2 regions of the Microcella alkaliphila genome follow, and region 1 is predicted to be linked to the other one. Evidence: predicted binding sites of a transcription regulator. Region 1 holds the regulator's gene; the other holds the start of a gene.
The links. Region 1 encodes HrcA, which represses chaperone genes, less so after heat shock. Its sites were predicted from a motif close to TTNGCACTCGNNNNNNNCGAGTGCNAA; they were not measured.
Positions count from the first base shown of each region.

Region 2: CPY97_RS02865 (Hsp20/alpha crystallin family protein) is a predicted target of HrcA. The motif match lies at 4,513-4,539, and genes of this name have one in related genera.

Region 1 covers NZ_AP017315.1:1,682,775-1,692,036, forward strand. The annotation lists gene CPY97_RS08305 (PhoH family protein) at 1-255, opposite strand, end outside; gene CPY97_RS08310 (histidine triad nucleotide-binding protein) at 320-676, opposite strand; gene CPY97_RS08315 (16S rRNA (uracil(1498)-N(3))-methyltransferase) at 767-1,513, opposite strand; gene dnaJ (molecular chaperone DnaJ) at 1,524-2,621, opposite strand; gene hrcA (heat-inducible transcriptional repressor HrcA) at 2,622-3,647, opposite strand; gene CPY97_RS08330 (DUF4870 domain-containing protein) at 3,887-4,285, shown strand; gene CPY97_RS08335 (DUF4870 domain-containing protein) at 4,376-4,753, shown strand; gene hemW (radical SAM family heme chaperone HemW) at 4,763-5,995, opposite strand; gene CPY97_RS08345 (HAD family hydrolase) at 6,049-6,717, shown strand; gene CPY97_RS08350 (hypothetical protein) at 6,723-7,109, opposite strand; gene truB (tRNA pseudouridine(55) synthase TruB) at 7,163-8,110, opposite strand; gene CPY97_RS08360 (ketopantoate reductase family protein) at 8,117-9,127, shown strand; gene CPY97_RS08365 (hypothetical protein) at 9,243-9,262, opposite strand, start outside.
Region 2 covers NZ_AP017315.1:591,737-600,998, reverse strand. The annotation lists gene nagA (N-acetylglucosamine-6-phosphate deacetylase) at 1-838, shown strand, start outside; gene CPY97_RS13225 (DUF1349 domain-containing protein) at 835-1,005, shown strand; gene CPY97_RS02885 (FMN-binding protein) at 1,042-1,464, shown strand; gene CPY97_RS02880 (hypothetical protein) at 1,599-2,090, shown strand; gene CPY97_RS02875 (FAD:protein FMN transferase) at 2,074-2,988, shown strand; gene CPY97_RS02870 (FAD-dependent oxidoreductase) at 2,985-4,442, shown strand; gene CPY97_RS02865 (Hsp20/alpha crystallin family protein) at 4,623-5,045, shown strand; gene CPY97_RS02860 (heavy metal translocating P-type ATPase) at 5,035-6,939, opposite strand; gene CPY97_RS13365 (hypothetical protein) at 7,001-7,393, opposite strand; gene CPY97_RS02855 (NADP-dependent isocitrate dehydrogenase) at 7,550-8,767, opposite strand; gene CPY97_RS02850 (GNAT family N-acetyltransferase) at 8,960-9,262, shown strand, end outside.

The DNA of each region.
Region 1 (9,262 bases):
CTGGCTCAGCACATCGGCTGGGCTGCCCGAACCGTCGCGCAGGATGCGCGCCGAGCTCTGCACCTCGACCTCGCCGAGGTCGGTCCCGTTTCGCACCATCCGGATGAGCTCCTCTACCAGCGTTGCCGCCTGTTCGACTGCCGGGCGCTCGCCCTGCAGGGTGATCTGATTGCCGCGCACGTGCACGTCAACGCCGGGGTGCTCGCGCTCGAGCGTCGTCAGCAGGCGGTCCTGGGGGCCGAGCAGCCGCACCATGGCGACGCCGTCGACGTCGAGTTGGCGGGTGTATGGCGCGTCGGGAAGGGGCGCGTGGGGTGCGTTATCCGTGGGCAAGCGACCCCTCGGCGAGCCCGCCCGCGAGGACGTGCGCGTGAACGTGGAAGACGGCCTGGCCCGCGTTTTCCCCCGAGTTGAACACGAGGCGGAAGTGCCCGTCAGCGTGACTCTCGGCGAGCGTCTGCGCGGTGGCGACGACCTCGGCCAAGAGCTCGGGGTCGCCGGCCGCCAGCTCGGCGACCGTGGCGTACGCGGCGGTCTTCGGCACGACGAGGAGGTGCACGGGGGCCTGCGGCGCGATGTCGCGAAACGCGATCACGCTGTCGGTCTCGTGCACGATGTCGGCCGGGATCTCACGCGCAATAATGCGCTCGAAGATCGTCCGCTCGCGGGTTTCCATGAGCGCAATTCTACGGGCGATATCGGATGCGCGCCCCGGCTACCGCTCAGGGTTCGCTTGCAGCGGAGCCGCTGACGTGCCGAAAAGCGATCACCAGCGGCCGAGTGTGGTCGACAGCACGCTGAGAGCGGCGGGCCCCGCCGTCGAGGTGCGCAGCACGGTGTCGCCGAGGCGCACCGGTCGCGCGCCGGCGGTCGTCAGTGCGGCGAGCTCGTCGGGCGCGACACCCCCCTCGGGCCCGACGACAAGCAGCACCTCGCTGCCCAGCTCATCCGGCGTGAGTGCGCTCAGCCGGTCCGGTGCGGTGGGCTCGAGCACGAGCACACTGACGTCCACTTCCCCGGCCTGCGCGACGAGCTCGCGGGTCGTCGCGATCGGTGCCACGGAGGGCACGCGCGGGCGAATCGCCTGCTTGGAGGCCTCCCGCACGATCGTCTGCCAGCGGGCGCGGCCCTTATCTGCCTTCGGCCCTTTCCAGATCGAGACGCTGCGGGCGGCCTGCCACGGCACGATGGCGTCGACACCCAGCTCGGTCGCGGCCTGGATGGCCAACTCATCGCGGTCGCCCTTCGCGAGCGCCTGGACGAGCGTGAGGCGCGTCGGGGGCTCGGGATGCGCATCCACGCTCTCGAGGACGAGCACGACCCGATCGGGCGCCGCGTCGCGCACGCCTCCGAGCGCGATCGTTCCCGCGCCGTCGCCGACGCGCACCGTTTCGCCAGCGCGCAGGCGTGCGACCGTGACGGCGTGACGGGCATCAGGACCGGTCAGGGCGACCTCGTGGCCCGCGGCGGCGCTGGCCAGCGCGAGCGTCTCGTCGAGGTAGAAGTGCGCCACGCCGCCGACGCTACAGGTTCAGGAAGCGGTCACGCAGCTTCGAGAACAGCCCCTGCTGGAAGGTCGAGAACTGCGGAGGCACGGGCCGGCGGCTCTGCGCAAACTCTTGGATGAGCTTCGTCTCTTTGCTGTTGAGCCTCACCGGCGTGACCACCTGAATGCCGAGCTTCAGGTCGCCGCGACCGGCGCCGCGCAGGCGCGTAATACCGCGTTCTTTCACGGTCAGCACCTCGGCACTCTGCGTGCCCGGCTTGATCTCGATGGACACGTCGCCGTCGAGCGCGGGCAGGGTGACGGTCGTGCCGAGGATCGCGTCGGCCATCTGCACCTCGACGGTGGCCATCAGGTCGTCGCCCTGGCGGCTGAACGTCTCGTGCGTCTTCACCTTGATCTCGAGGTAGAGGTCACCGTTGGGGCCGCCGGCGGGGCCCACCTCGCCCTGTCCGGGCAGTTGGATGCGCAGGCCGGTGTCGACGCCGGCGGGAATGTCGACGGGGATCGAGCGGCGGGCGCGCACGCGGCCCTGACCGGCGCACGACGGGCACGGGTTCGGGATGACCGTGCCGTAACCGCGGCAGGATCCGCACGGCGACGAGGTCATCACGTTGCCGAGCAGGCTGCGTACCGTGCGCTGAATCTGGCCGGAGCCGCGGCAGATGTCGCAGGTGATGGGCTCGGTTCCGGGGGCGCAGCACGAGCCGTTGCAGGTCTCGCAGAGGATCGCCGTGTCGACATCGAGGGTGCGGGTCGTGCCGAAGATAATCTCGTTCAGCTCGACCTCGACGCGCAGGAGGGCGTCCTGGCCGCGCTCGCGGCGCGATCGGGGGCCGCGCTGCGACTGACCGCCGCCGAAGAACGTCTCGAAGATGTCGCCGAAGCCGCCAAAGCCGCCGCCCATGCCGCCGGAGCCGCCGAGGTCGTACTGCTGGCGCTGGTTCGGGTCGCTCAGCACATCGTACGCGTGCGTCACCTGCTTGAAGCGCTCGGCCGCCTCGCTCGACGGGTTCACGTCGGGGTGCAGCTCGCGCGCGAGGCGCCGGTAGGCCTTCTTGATGTCGTCGGCGCTCGCGTCTCGGGCGACCCCGAGGGTCTCGTAGTGATCTGCCACTTAGCGTTCGTCCTCACCCAGTAGGCGGCTGACATAGCGCGCGACGGCGCGTACCGCTGCCATGTTGTTCGAATAGTCCATGCGGGTCGGGCCCAGAACGCCCAGCCTCGCCGATTGATCTGCGCCCATGCTGTACGGCGACGTCACAACCGCCGCCTCGTGCAGGGCCTCCGCATTCTCGCGGCCGATCCGAGCCGCGACCGCCTGCGAGTCGAGTTCCATCTCGCTGAAGAGCTTGAGCAGGGTCACCTGCTCCTCAATGGCCTCGAGCACCGGGTACACGCTGCCGGCGAAGTCGCCCTCTGTGCGCACGAGGTTCGCCGCCCCCGCCATGACGAGCCGATCTTGCCGGTGCGCATCCACGTGGCCGACGAGGGCCTCGGCGACGACGCGAACGGCGTCCCGTCGCTCGGGTGCGAAATGCTCGCCGAGAACGTCGGCGAGGCCGCCGACGTCCGCGAGCGGCCGGCCGTCGAGAAGCGCGTTGACCTTCGCGCGCAATTCGCCGACGAACACCTCGTCGGCCTCGAGCGGAAGCTCGATGATGCGCTGGTCGACCCGCCCACCGTCGGTGATGAAGACCGTCATGAGACGGGTCGCCGTCATCGGCACAAACTCGACGTGACGAACGCGGGCATTGCCGAGCGTCGGGTACTGCACGAGCGCCACCTGGTTGGTGAGCTGGCTGAGCAGGCGCACGGTGCGGGCAAACACGTCGTCAAGGTCGATCGACTGATCGAGGAACTGCGCGATCGCCTGGCGCTGGCCAGCGCTCAGCGGCCGCAGCTCGGCGAGCTGGTCGACGAACATCCGGTAGCCCTTGTCGGTCGGAACGCGGCCGGAGGACGTGTGCGGCGCGGCGATCAACTCTTCTTCCTCGAGAAGGGCCATGTCGTTGCGAATCGTCGCCGAACTCACCCCGAACTGGTGACGCTCGACCAGGGCCTTCGAGCCCACGGGTTCTCGCGAGGACACGTAGTCCTGCACGATGGCGCGAAGCACCTGCAGTGCTCGATCCGACACCATGCGATGCCCCCTTTCGTGCCGCTCGCCGCCGCCATTCCTGGCACTCACCTGACGTGACTGCCAATTCTACCGCGGGGCGCGGGCGCGAAATCGTTGCCCTCGCGGTGCGGCGCGAGTACGGTCGAGCGTGTGTCAGTGCCAACGAAGGCGTTCCGTGCTCTCCGACGGCGCCGGCACGGTCATGCTCCACCCCGGGTATTCATACGCACCGTTCGCTCGCTCGAAAGGCAGTTCACCCCATGACTGACACCCCTCCTCCCCCCGCGTCGTCGGCCGCACCGGCGCCGCTCAGCGAGGCCGAAGACCGCCAGTGGGCCTCGTTCGCGCACCTCGGCGGCATCATCGGCATCCTGCCGTCGCTCATCATCTTCCTGATCTTCAAGGACCGCGGAACCTTCACGCGTCAGGAGTCGAAAGAGGCCCTGAACTTCCAGATCACGATGGCCATCGCCCAGATCGCCGTGTTCATCCTGAACTCAATCCTCACCACAGTGACGTTCGGCCTCTGGGCGCTGATCGGCTGGATCTTCCCGCTCGGGCTCTGGGTGCTCTCGCTCATCTGGAGCATCATGGGCTTCCAGAAAGCGAAGGACGGCGTGGCCTACCGCTACCCGTTCGCGCTGCGCCTCATCAAGTAGGCGCCGCCTGACCGATCACACGACGAGGGGCTCGGCCGCAGGGCCGGGCCCCTCTCGCGTGCAGGGCACTGCTGGGTGTTTACTGGCCTCATGACTGACGTGCCTCCCCCGAGCTCGCCGTATGCCGCCCCGCCGCAGCCGATGCGGCCGGAAGACGAGAAACTCTGGGCCACCCTCATTCACATCGGCGGGATCTTCTTCGGATTCCTCCCCGCGCTGATCGGATACCTCGTGCTGAAGGACCGCGGTCCGTTCGTGCGCGACCACACGGCGACGGCGCTCAACTTCCAGCTCACGATGCTGATCGCGGCGATCGTTGGCAGCGTGTTGACGCTCGTGCTGGTGGGCTTCTTGATCTTGGTGGGGGTGTCGATCGCGATCCTCGTGCTGTCGATCCTCGCCGCAGTGGCCGCGAACCGCGGCCAGGCCTACACCTACCCGCTCGCGATTCGCTTCATCAAGAACTAAGCGCAGCGGTTACGCGGGCTCGGGCAGCAGCCGACGCACAACCGCGTCGGCGAGGAGGCGGCCGCGCGCCGTGAGCACGAGGCGGCCTGCGATGGCGAGGCGAGCATCCACGAGTTCGTCGGCGATGAGACCGGCGACCGCGGTGCGTCCGGGCGCATCGAGCGCGCTGACCGACAGGCCGAGGGCCGTGCGGGTCTCCAGCAGCACGCGCTCGACCCGCCGCGTCTCGGCGTCGAGCGTTTCGCGGCCCGCAGCCGGGCTCAGGGCAGACGCGAGGCGCTGCGCGTAGGCGGCCGGGTGCTTCACGTTCCACCAGCGCACGCCGCCGACGTGGCTGTGCGCGCCGGGACCGACGCCCCACCAATCCTCACCGGTCCAGTAGGCGAGATTGTGGCGCGAGCGATGAGCGTTGTCGCGCGCCCAGTTACTGACCTCGTACCAGGCGTATCCGGCCGAGGCGAGCCGTGCATCCAGGTGCTCGTACATGTCGGCGTGCAGGTCGTCATCGACCGGGGGCACCTCGCCGCGGGCGATCTGGCGAGCGAGCTTCGTGCCCTCCTCGACGATCAACGCGTAGGCGCTCAGGTGGTCGGGCTCCGTCGCGAGCGCCGCGTCGATGCTGCGGTCAAGGTCGGCGAGGCTCTCGCCGGGCGTGCCGAAGATCAGGTCGACGCTCACCTGCAGGCCCGCCGCACGCGCCTCGGCGACCCGCCGCGGCACGTTCTCGGGGTCGTGGGTGCGCTCGAGCGTCGCCAGCACGTGCGGGACCGCCGACTGCATGCCCAGGCTCACCCGGGTGAAACCCGCCTCGGCAAGCTCGGCGAGACCGCGCGCATCGATGGAGTCGGGGTTCGCCTCCGTCGTCACCTCCGCGCCGTCGGCGAGGCCGAAGGCGCCGCGCACGGCGTCGAGCATGCGGGCAAGGTCGCGCGTCGGCAGAAGGGTGGGGGTTCCGCCGCCGAAGAACACCGTGCTCGCGGGGCGGGGCGGAAGATCGGCCTCGGCGAGCACGCGGGTAGCAAGCTCGACCTCCGCGATTGCCTGCTCGGCGAAATCGGCCCGGGACGTTCCCCGCACCTCGTCGGCCGTGTAGGTGTTGAAGTCGCAGTATCCGCAGCGCACGCGGCAGTAGGGCACGTGCAGGTAGACGCCGAAGGCCCGGTCGGCGGCGCCGTCGGCGACGGTCGCCGGCAGGGCCCCGTCGTCGGGGGCCGGGTCGGCGAGGGGCAGGGCGCTGGGCATCACCACCATTCTCGCCGGTCTGGCGCCTGGCCGACGCCTGAAAGGATGGAGACGTGACCACGATTCTCTGGGACGTCGACGGAACCCTGCTGCTCAACTCGTTCACCGGCGGCGGCGAGCTCTACCACACCGCTGTCGAGCGGGCCGTGGGCCGCGAGCTCAGCCCGCCGCTCCCCCGCACCCACGGCAAGACCGACGGCCACATCCTCACCGACATCCTCGAGCACTTCGGCTTCGACGCGGCCGAGTGGCACGAGCGGGCTCGAGTCGCGCTCGACGAGCTGTCGGTCGAGCGCGCGGAGGCGGGCGATCGTCGAGAGATCGCGCCGGGCATCCGAGAGGCACTCGATCAGGCGGATGCCCGTGGCTGGGTCAACGCACTACTCACCGGCAACTCGGCCACCCGCTCCCGCGTCAAGCTCGACGGCTCGGGGCTCGGCGCCGACCGATTCGACTGGAACCGCTCGTTCTTCGGGGCGACCGCGCCCGAGCGCAGCGACATCACCCGGGCGGCGCGCGCCGCTCTGCCCGACGAAACCCTCGTGATCATCGGCGACACCCCGCGCGACGACGAGGCGGCGGTGGCAGCGGGCATCCCGTTCATCGCGGTGGCGACCGGGGTGTTCAGCGTCGAGGAACTGCGAGAGACGTCAGCGGTGCTCGTCGTGCCCACCATCGACGGGCACCTCGACGAGGTGATGGCGGCGATCGAGGCGCTGTAGCTGAGCTACGCGCCGAGCGCGCCGCCCACCGTCTGCACGAACCAGATCTGGTTCATGCGGTAGACCATCACCGCCACGGTGACCGCAACCACGCCCAAGATGATGGTCGCCCAGCGGGTGCGATCGATGAGCGCCCACACAACGCCGGCGACCACGAGCAGCAGCGCCACGATGAGGTAGAGCCACCACTCGACGATGTCGCCGGTCGGGTCGTTGCCGACGAGCGGCTGCACGATGCCGACGACGATCTGCGCAATGAGCAGTAGCGCGACGAGGGCGCTCCCGAGCACCGTCACGTCGTCGGGGCGACGCCCCATCGCGCCGAAGACCAGCGCGATCAGACCAACCAGCGTGGCGACGCCGATCTGCACGAAGCTGAACCACTCGATCACGGTGTACTCCTGGGCGGCGGGGGTCTGCGATGCGGGCTGTGCAGTGCGGGGGTCTACGGCTCCTGCGGGAACCCCGTCAGAATACGGCCCCGTCCCGCCTCAACGCTGAGCAACGCCACGAGACGGCCCTGCATGTCGACGGCGGCGACCGGGGAAGCGTCGGCGATGTCCAGGCCGTCGAGCTTCTTGCCGTGCGACAGATCCCGCGTCTGGTCGTCCGTGGTGTGGAGGACGGGGAACAGGCGGGCGGCGACCTCGGCGGGCGGCGCGAGGAGGGCTGGGGCGGACGCGTCCCCGCCCGCGGCGACAAGAGCATCCAGGGTGATCGTCGCATCGTCGTCAACTGTGAACGGGCCGACGCGGGTGCGGCGCAGGGCCGTCAGATGCCCGCCGACGCCGAGGGCGGTGCCGAGGTCGCGGGCGAGCGCGCGGATGTAGGTGCCCGACGAGCAATCGACGACCGCGTCGACGTCGACGGAGTCACTCGTTCGGCGAATGTCGAGCACGTCGAAGCGCGAGACGGTCACGCGACGCGAGGCCAGCGTGACCTCCTCGCCCGCGCGCACGCGGTCGTACGCGCGGCGACCGTCGACCTTGATCGCGCTGACCGCGCTCGGCACCTGGTCGAGCTCGCCGGTGAGGGAGGCGACCGCGGCGGCGATGCGGTCGTCGGTGGCGGCGGCGAGCGCGGCGGCCGACGCTCGCTCGCCGATCGCGTCACCCTCGGCGTCATCGGTCGTCGTGCTCTGGCCGAGGCGGATCGTCGTCGTGTACTGCTTGTCGAGACCCACGAGATAGGTGAGCAGGCGCGTCGCAGGGCCCGCGCCCAGCGTCAGCAGGCCGGTGGCCGCAGGGTCGAGGGTGCCGGCGTGGCCGACCTTGCGCGTACCGAGGGCGCGACGAGCGCGAGCGACCACGTCGTGGCTGGTGAGGCCGGCAGGCTTATCGACGAGCAGCAGGCCGGAGATCACGGAGTCAACGCTACCGGCTCGACCTAGCATGGGCGGATGCGCGTCATCGTGATCGGAGCCGGAGCCGTCGGCGGGGTGCTCGCCGCGCTCCTCCACCGCGCGGGGCACGTCGTCGCGGTGGTCGCGCGCGGTGAGCACGCGGCGGCGATCGCGGCCGACGGTCTTCACGTCGACGGGGGCTGGGGCAAGTGGCGCGCCCGCGTCTCGGTCGTGGGCGGCGACGCCGAGGCAGCCGACCTTCTCGTGCTCGCCACGAAAGCGCATGACTCCGCGGCGGCGCTCCCAGAGTGGGCCGGCCACGACGGCACTCCGGTGCTGGTGCTGCAAAACGGTCTGGGTGGCGAGCAGGCGGTTCGGGATGCGCTTCCGAACTCTCCCGTCGCCGTCGGCCTGGCGCTGTTCGCCGTGAGCCTCACCGGCCCCGGTCGCATCACCGTGACCGGGCCGAACGGTCTGACGCTCGGAGGTGAAGACGACGCCGTGGCGGTCACAGAGCCGGTCTTGCGCCATGCGCTTCCGGCGGAGCTCACCGTCACCGACGACATCCGCGGCGCACAGTTCACCAAGCTGCTCATCAACCAGGTCAATGCCCTACCCGCCATCACCGGGCTGAGCGTCCAGCAGACCATCGCCGATGACCGACTCCGCCGCGTTCTCACAAGCGGGATGGTCGAAACCGTCGCTGTCGGCGACGCCGAGGGCGTCTCGTGGGGCCCGATCGGGGGCGTGAATGCGGACGCCGTCGCGCGCATTCGAGAGCGAGGCCGTGTCGCCGCCGACGAGCTGGCGAGGCGCCTGGCCACAGGGATGGGGGACGTGCCGAACCCGGCATCCATGCTGCAGAGTATTCGCCGCGGTCGTGTGACCGAGGTCGATCAGATCAACGGTGTCATCGTCGCCCTCGGCGGTGCGCACGGCGTGCCCACGCCGGTGAACTCCGCGCTCGTTGCGCTCGTGCACGAGGTCGAACGCACCGGCGAGCACCTCAGCCCCGCGGACACCCTCGCCCGCCTCGCCCTCGCGCTCCCGTCAACAACTCAGGACTAACGCGCGGGCACCTCCCGCCCCGCTCGTCAACAACTCAGGACTAGCGCGCGCGAACGCGCCCGTAGAGGCGGGTGTCGCGTCGTGCCGGACCGTTAGTCCTGAGTTGTTGACACACTCAGCCGCGGATCGCGGCGA
Region 2 (9,262 bases), 1.1 Mb from region 1:
CGAAGAGTCGTTGCGTCTCGTGGCCCGGCTCGTACAGGACGACCCGACCATCGTCGGCAGCCACCTGGAGGGCCCCTTCCTCGCGATCGGCCGGCGCGGCGCGCACGCGCCGGAATACCTGTCGGAGCCCGACCCCGTCGTGATCGCGCGCTTGCTGGATGCGGGCGGGTCGAGCATCCGCCAGGTGACGATCGCCCCCGAACTGCCGGGCGCGATTGCCGCCGTTCGCCAGTTCGTCGCGGCGGGCGTGGTGGTCGCCGTCGGGCACACGGAGGCCGACGAGAAGCTCACCCGTGAAGCGTTCGACGCCGGGGCGACGCTCGTCACGCACATCTTCAACGCGATGCCGGGCATCCACCACCGCGACCCGGGGCCCATCGTCGCCGGGTTCGACGACGACCGGGTCACCCTCGAACTGGTGCTCGACGGCGTGCACGTGCACCCGTCGGTTGCCCAGATGACTTTCCGCGCGGCGCCGCACCGGGTCGCGCTCGTCACCGACGCGATGGCGGCGGCCGGCGGCGACGACGGCTACTACCGGCTCGGCTCTCTCAACGTGACCGTGCAAAACGGGGTGGCAATGCTCAACGGCACCCAGACGATCGCGGGGTCGACCCTCACCCAAGATTCGGCGCTCAAGTGCGCCGTCACGTCCGCGGGCATCGACGAGTCGCGCGCGGTCGAAGCACTCACCCTCACCCCCGCCTGTGTGCTGGGGCGCGACGACGAGTGGGGCTTGCTCGAGCCCGGCTACGCTGCCGACGTCGTGGCGCTCGACGCCGAGTGGGCCGCCCGGCGCGTGTGGGCGGCGGGCAGTCTGGTCGAAGACGACGCATGAGCGCGGGTGGCGAGCGCGACACCGATTGGCGGCTCGTTCGGATCGCACGCTTCCCGCACACCGACGCCCGTATCGGCCCCATGGTCTGCGCCCCGTCGCGGCCAGGATTGCGTGCCACGTTCACCGACTGGCGCGTGACGGCGCCCGACGCAGCCCTGCACGGCTGAGCGTCTCGCCCCCGAAGGGGGGCCATCCGTCGAAAGATGCGCGCCGAACCTCCCTCGAGAGAAAGGACGCGCGCATGCTCGCACCCCGCGCTCGTCGGCAGTCCGAGCGTCGAACGAGTCGACGGCTCCGTTGCGAACGGGGGCATCGGGTCACTCGCGAGCTACACGGCGGGGCTGTACGCCGGCAACGGCACATATACGTCGCCGAATGGGCGCGAGAACATCGTCGTCTTCGTGACACTCGCCGACGGGGGCGTCATCGCCGACGTCACCGTGACGCCCGACGCCAACAACCCGACCGCGGCGTTCTACCAGGGGGAGTTCGCCGAGGGCATCGCGGCCGAGGTTGTCGGCCGTCACGTCGACGAGCTGGACGTCACGCGGGTTGCCGGCTCGTCACTCACGAGCGGCGGCTTCCGGGAGGCACTCGAGCAGATCCGCTCGGAGGCTCGCCGGTAGAACCCAGCACTGACACAGGTTCTGCACAGGTGTGAAAAGCAATCCCCGACGGACACCACAGCGAATCCCCATCGAGGTCAGCAATGCTGGAAGCCCGCCGACCGCCGCCTGTACGCCAAGACTCCGGAGCGCCGATGACCCGCCTCACCCGCCCCGCCGCACTGCCGCTGTACACCGCAGCCGCCTCGCTCACCCTCATGGGTGCACTGACCGGCTGCGCAAGCGACGTACCCGCGGCGCCCGCAGAGCTCGCGCCCGACTCGGGGTCGCCCGGGGCGCAACCGAATGAGCCCGGCGCCGACGACGGCGCCGCACCGATCACGGGCGACTTCGCCGACGGCACCTACACCGCCACCGGCTCGTACATCTCGCCGAACGGCACCGAGACGATCGACGTCGAGGTCACGCTCACCGACAACGTGATCTCCGCCGTAACGGTGGGAACGAACCCGACGAACCCGACGACGTCGCGCTTCCAAACGATGTTCTCGGGCGGCATCGAGGCTGAGGTCGTCGGCCAGCGCGTCGACGAGGTCGAGGTCACGCGCGTGGCCGGGTCATCGCTCACCGGTAACGGCTTCACCGATGCGCTCGAGCAGATCAAGGCGGATGCCCTCAGCAACTGATCCGGTCGTCTGGGAGTTCGAGGCGATCGGTGCCCCCTGGCGCCTCGACGTGCATCCCGGTCATGAGGGAGCCGGTGGAACGCACGCGGACCGCGTCGCCGTCGACGACCGCATCGCGCAGTTCGACCGCGACTGGTCGCGATTTCGTGACGACTCGCGAATCGCGGCGATCGCGCGCACTCCCGGCCACCACGCCCTCGCGGCAGACGCGGGGCCCCTCATGCGCCACCTACGCGAGCTGTACGAGGTGACGAACGGTCGGGTGAATCCCCTCGTCGGCCGCAGCCTCGAACAACTGGGCTATGACGCCGCCTACCGCCTCACGCCGGCGGGCGACCCGATCGCGGCGCCCGCCTGGGATGACGCGATCGCACTCACCGAGAACAGCGGCGATGGGGCCTGTGCACTCCACACTGCCTCCCCCGTCGTGCTCGACGTGGGGGCAGCCGGCAAGGGGTACCTCGTCGACCTCGTCGCGGAGCTCCTCCTCGAACGGGGGGCGGCCGGAGCGGTCGTTGACGGCAGCGGTGATCTACGCGCGGTGGGCGAGGCGAGCATCCGTGTCGGGCTCGAAAACCCCGCGAATCCGGAACTGGTCGTCGGGGTCGTCGAACTCGCCGGCGGACGTGCCCTCGCCGCGTCAGCGCCAAATCGGCGCGCGTGGGGGCCGGGCCTTCACCACCTCGTCGACGCGATGACGGGCCGGCCCCTCGCACTCGACGTCATCGCGACGTGGGCCGTCGCCGACTCGGCGCTCGTCGCCGATGGGGCGGCCACCGCGCTGTTCCTCGGCGAGCCCACCGCAATCGCTGAGCGGCTCGGCGTCGAATACGTACGGATGCACGCTGACGGCCGCCTCGAGGCGAGCCCCGGCTGGGAAGGAGAGCTGTTCCGATGAGAGCGACGATCGACCGCGTCACCGCTCAGGTCAGCATGTACCGGCTGACGACGATCGCGCTTTCCGCCGTGCTCGCCATCGGACTGCTGCTGGGCTCCCTCGGCGTCATCGGAGTCAACCCCTACGGACTGCTCGCGACGCTCGCCGTCGTGGTCGTGGCCACGCTCGGCGCGAACGAGGCGGCGGCGCGGCTCGCGCGCGTCGTTCCGCATCGCGAGTCGAGCGTCATCACCGCCCTCATCATTGCGTGTCTGGTGCCGCCCACCGTCGCCACCCTCGACCTCATCGGGGCGGCGGTCGCGGGCATCGTCGCGGCTCTGTCGAAGTACCTGATCGTCTGGCGTGGCCGGCACATTCTGAACCCGGCGGCAACCGGGGTGCTCGTCGCGGGACTGCTGCAGCTGACCGTCGGCATCTGGTGGATCGCGACGCCGGCGATGCTGCCCGTCGTTGCCCTCGGCGCGTTGCTGCTGCTCGACCGCACCCGCCGCCTCGATATCGGCGTAATTCTCGTCGTCGTGACGGTCGCCATCATCGGCACGCGTATCGCGGGCACCGGCCCGAGCGCGCTCGACGCGTACGGCTCGGTGCTCTTGCTGTTCCCCGTGGTTTTCCTTGCCGGCTACATGCTCAGTGAGCCGCTCACCCTGCCGCCTCGGCGCTGGCAGCAGTGGTTGGTGGCCGTGGTGACCGCGCTGCTGTTCTCGATCCCGTTCCAGTTCGGGCCGCTCTACACCTCGCCCGAGCTCGCGCTCGTCGCCGCCAACATCGTGGGTTTCGCCGTATCCCGCCGCGGCGGGTTCTCGCTACGGCTCACGGGGTCGCGCGCGCTGTCAGACAGCGCGACCGAGTTCACGTTCGCCCCGTCTCGCCCCGTGCCCTTCGAGCCGGGTCAGTACCTCGAATTGCACCTGCCTCACCGCGCCGACCGGCGCGGCACCCGGCGCGTCTTTTCGATCGCATCGGCTCCCGAGCACGACCAGATCTCGCTCGGGATGCGGACGCCCACCGACGGCTCGTCGTTCAAACGCGTCCTCCGCGAACTCGACGAGGGCGCGACCGTGCAGGCCACGCAGATCTCGGGCGACTTCCTCCTGCCGCGCGACCCGGCAACCCCGGTGGTGATGATCGCCGGGGGCATCGGCGTGACCCCCTTCGCCAGCCAACTCGGCTCGGCGGCCGCGCGCGGGGAAAGCCGCGACGTGCACGTCGTCTACGTTCCGTCGCGCCCCGGCGAGGTGCTGTACCGCGACGTGCTCGAAAGCGCGGGGGCGACCGTCACCGTCCTCGACGACACCCCCGTGACGGCGGATGCTTTGCTCACCGCCGTGCCCGATCTCGCCTCCCGGCGCGCGTATGTCTCGGGAGCGCCGTCACTCGTCGCCGACGCCGCGACGGCGCTCCGGCGCGCGGGGGCGCGACGGGTGCGCACGGACTACTTCGCCGGGTACTGACGCATACCGGGAGCGTTGGATTCCCGGGGAATGAGCCCCGTGAATCCGCGATTTCGCCGTGCGCGAATTTCTAGCACTCTCGGCTGTCGAGTGCTAAATTATCGGTAGTTGAGTCACTCCGACTCAACTTCACCACTACCCGCCACACCGGCGGGCGACGTGACCGAAAGGAGCCACATCATGACCATGTTCTTCGACCCGTTCCGTGAGCTCGACCGCGTCGCCGGCACGCTGCTCGACCGCCGCGAAAGCCCCCGGCTCATGCCGATGGACGTCTACCGCGACGGCGACCACTACGTGCTGACCGCCGACCTGCCGGGCGTCGACCCGGGCAGCGTCGACGTTGACGTCGACGGCCAGCTGCTCACCATCCGCGCCGAGCGCACCCCGCGTTCGCAGGAGGGCGTGCAGTGGCTGACCCGCGAGCGTCCGGCCGGCGCCTACCTGCGCCAGCTGACCCTCGGTAAGGACATCGACACCGAGAGCATCAGCGCCCACTACGAGAACGGTGTGCTCAGTGTGATGATCCCCGTGCTCGAGAAGGCGAAGCCGCGCAAGATCGCGGTCGAGACCACCGGCACGCGGGCAGAAGTCACCGCGTAAGCTGCGGCACACGCCGCGACGGACGGGCCGGTACCCCACGGGTGCCGGCCCGTACTGCACGCAGGGCCGCGAGAATCGCGACCAGGTCGACGACCTCTTGCAGGAGCGCTCCGACAACAGCCGGCAGCAGGCCGACCGACGCGACGAGCATCAGGCCGACCGAGATGATGATGCCGAGCCAGATGCTTTGCAGGGCGATGCGCACCGTCTGGTGTCCGATGGTGACCGCCTCGACAACGCGGGAGACGTCGTCGACCAGCACGACAGCATCCGCGCTTTCGCCGGCCGCGGTGGCGCCGCGCGCGCCCATCGCGATACCGACATCGGCCACCGCGAGCACGGGAGCGTCGTTCACGCCGTCGCCGACCATCACCACGGGACGCGGCTCGGCCTCGCGCACGATGCGCACCTTGTCGGCCGGCAGGCACTCGGCGTGCACCTCGTCGATGCCGAGCGACGCGGCGATCGGGCGCGCCGTCGCCTCCACATCTCCGGTCACCATCAGCACACGGGTGACGCCGAGCGGGCCGAGCGCGGCAACGGTCTCGGCCGACTCGTCACGCACTTGGTCGCGCAGGATGATCGTGCCGGCGAAGCGCCCATCGACCGCCGCGTAGACGGCTGCCTCGCCGCTCGGCAGCTCGGGGCGGATGATCGGGGCCGCGTTCCCAACGATCGCCTCCGCCACGAACGCCGGCTTGCCGACGACGAGCGCACGCCCGTCGAGGGTCGCGGCAACACCGTGGGTCGCGACCTCGCGGGCGTCGGTCGAATCACTGAGCGCGAGACCGCGACGCTCGGCCGCCTGCTGCAGAGCGGCGGCCAGCACGTGCGATGAGTAGCGTTCGGCGCTTCCGACGAGCCGCAGCAGCTCATCGGGGCGGAGGTTCGCTGTGCCGTCACCGGCGGCCGGGCGCACGTCGACCACCTCCGGGTGACCCCTCGTGAGGGTGCCCGTCTTGTCGAAGGCGACCGTGCGCACCCTCGACAGCTTCTCGAGGGTGCCCGCGTTCTTCACCACGACCCCGTTGCGGGCGGCGCTCGACATGCCGCCCATGAACGCGACGGGAGCGGCGATGAGCAGCGGGCACGGGGTCGCGACAACGAGCACCTCGGCGAATCGGACGGGGTCGCCGCTGACCGCCCAGGCGATGCCGGCAATGGCAAGACTCAGCAGGGTGAACGGCACCGCGTAGCGATCGGCGAGGCGCACGAGCGGGGCCTTCGACTCCGATGCCTCCCGCACGAGTTCGACGATGCGCTGATACTGGCTGTCGGCGGCGAGCGCCGATGCGATGATCTCCACCGCGGCCGGGCCGTTCACCGAACCGCTCGCGACCTCGTCGCCGCTCTCCTTGTCGACGGGCAGGCTCTCACCCGTGAGCGATGACTCGTCGAAGGATCCCTCGCGGGAGGCGAGGCGTGCATCCACCGGAACGATCTCCGCCGGGCGCACGAGTAGCCGATCGCCGACCGCGACCGCGTCGACGGGAACGTCGTCGATCGCGCCGTCGGGGCCGATTCGGTGCGCGCGCTGCGGAACCCGGTCAAGCAGGGCGCTCAGCTCGCGGCGGGCTCGGTTCTCGGCGTAGTCCTCGAGCGCCTCACCGCCGGCGAGCATGAACACGATGATCAGGCTCGCCCAGTACTCGCCGACGAGCAGCGTCGCCGTGATCGCCATGACGGCGAGCAGGTCGAGCCCGAACTGTCGACTGAGCAGGCTGCGCACCATCGACACGCCCTCTTTCAGGGCGACGGCGGCGGCGAACACCGATACCAGGATGCGCGCGGCCGGTTCCAGCTCGATCGCCAACAGCGCGAGACCCACCGCCCCGACGGCCAACGCCGCAGCCACCAGCGGGTAGCGGCGGAGGGAAGCGGCAACGCGCGTCATGGGTCAGGTCTACTCGGTGCGCGCAGCGATCACCAGCAAGGGCAGGCTTGCCTGAGGCGCGTCAGGCGAGGCGCGCGAGAGCGTCGCGGCCGCCGGCGAGGTAGGCGCGCCAGCCTGCGTCGCGCTCGGCGAGGTGGTCCCACTGGGCGCCCCACGCCGCAGGCTCGGGCGGCGCAATATCGGCGCGTGCGGCGCGCAGGGCATCGCCGAGTGCAGCGACCGCGCCCTCGTGATACTTCGCCGCGGGCAGTCGCTCGCGCGACAGCGTGCACAGACTGTCGCCCGCGGCGGTGGTGGTGAGCGCGGTTAACGCCGCGGCGCGCGCCTCCGCAATCGTCAGTTCGCGCAGGTGCAGCGCTCGTCGGCCGAGAACGGGGCGAGCGCCTCGTCGACGTGCTGGCCGCAGCCGGTCCAGGTGACCTTGCCGCAGCTTGAGCAACGGATGGGTGAGCACATGGGCGGTCCTTTCGATCAGTGTGGCGTGGTCGACGCCTCGTCGATCAATATACCCCCAGGGGTATTATCACGCAAGCTACCGCTAACGCACGGATGCCCGTGGTTCGCACCACGGGCATCCAGCGTTCGCGACGAAACGCGACGCGATCGGCGCTTACGCGCCGAGTCGCGCTTGCAGGTTCTCGTCGAGGGCTGCGAGGAAGTCTTCGGTGGTCAGCCACTCCTGGTCGGGGCTGACGAGCAGCGCCAGGTCCTTCGTCATCTTGCCGCTCTCGACCGTCTTGATGACGACGTCTTCGAGCGTCTCGGCGAACTCGATGAGCGCGGCGTTGTCGTCGAGCTTGCCGCGGTGCATGAGACCGCGGGTCCACGCGAAGATCGAGGCGATCGGGTTCGTCGAGGTGGGCTTGCCCTGCTGGTGCTGGCGGTAGTGGCGCGTCACCGTGCCGTGGGCCGCCTCGGCCTCGACGATCTTGCCGTCGGGGGTCGTGAGCACGCTGGTCATGAGGCCGAGAGAGCCGAAGCCCTGCGCGACCGTGTCGGACTGCACGTCGCCGTCGTAGTTCTTGCAGGCCCAGACGTAGCCGCCCTCCCACTTCATGGCGCTGGCGACCATGTCGTCGATGAGGCGGTGCTCGTAGGTGATGCCGGCGGCCTCGAACTTGTCTTTGAACTCGGTCTCGTAGATCTCCTGGAAGAGGTCCTTGAAGCGGCCGTCGTAGGCCTTCAGGATCGTGTTCTTCGTCGAGAGGTAGACCGGGTAACCGCGCGAGAGACCGTAATTCAGCGAGGCGCGGGCGAAGTCGATGATCGACGCGTCGAGGTTGTACTGCACCTGGGCGATGCCGTCGCCGGGCGACTGGTAGACCTCGAACTTCTGCGGCTCACCGCCGTCCTTCGGGGTGAATTCGACGGTGAGCGTGCCCTCGCCCTTGAAGAGGAAGTCGGTGGCGCGGTACTGGTCGCCGAACCCGTGGCGACCGATGATGATCGGCTTGTTCCAGCCCGGCACCAGGCGCGGGATGTTCGAGATGATGATCGGCTCGCGGAAGATGACGCCACCGAGGATGTTGCGGATCGTGCCGTTGGGGCTGCGCCACATCTTCTTCAGGCCGAACTCTTCGACGCGTGCCTCGTCGGGCGTGATCGTCGCGCACTTGACGCCGACACCGTGCTTCTGGATGGCGTGGGCGGCGTCGATCGTGACCTGGTCGTCGGTCTCGTCGCGGTGCTGAATGCCGAGGTCGTAGTACTCGAGCGTGACGTCGAGGTAGGGGTGAATCAGGCGGTCCTTGATGAACTGCCAAATGATGCGGGTCATCTCATCGCCGTCGAGTTCGACGACGGTGCCTTCGACCTTGATCTTCTCCATGCGGGGCCTTTCGGTTGGGTCTGTCGCACGTCGGTGGGGCGCCCGCGGCAAAGGATGCGCGGCAGGCGCGGCCGCAGGGCGGCCAAGGGCGCGGATGCGCGCCGCAGGTCAGCCTACCGCCTCGGCCGAATTGTCTCGACATCGAGATAACTCTTCGCGCGGCATTCACGCCCGTCCTCTACCCTGGGGGCCATGGGTGACTTGCGCGTAGAAGAGTTGTCGGCGAAAACCATCGTGGCCGCGAACGGCCTCACTCTGCGCCCGGGCCAGGAACAGTACGTCACGCCCGTCTCGTACTCGGCGAACGATGCCTATCTGAACCCCACCACGACGTGGGCGCGGGTCGTGCTCGACGGCGAGGAAGTCGTCGGCTTCGTGCGCGGTAACTTCGACCCCGACAACCCGCGCGAAGAGTTCCGCTCGTGCGTGTGGCGCATCAACGTCGACGCCGGAGCGCAGGGCCGCGGCGTCGGCCGCTTCGCCGTCCGGCAGCTC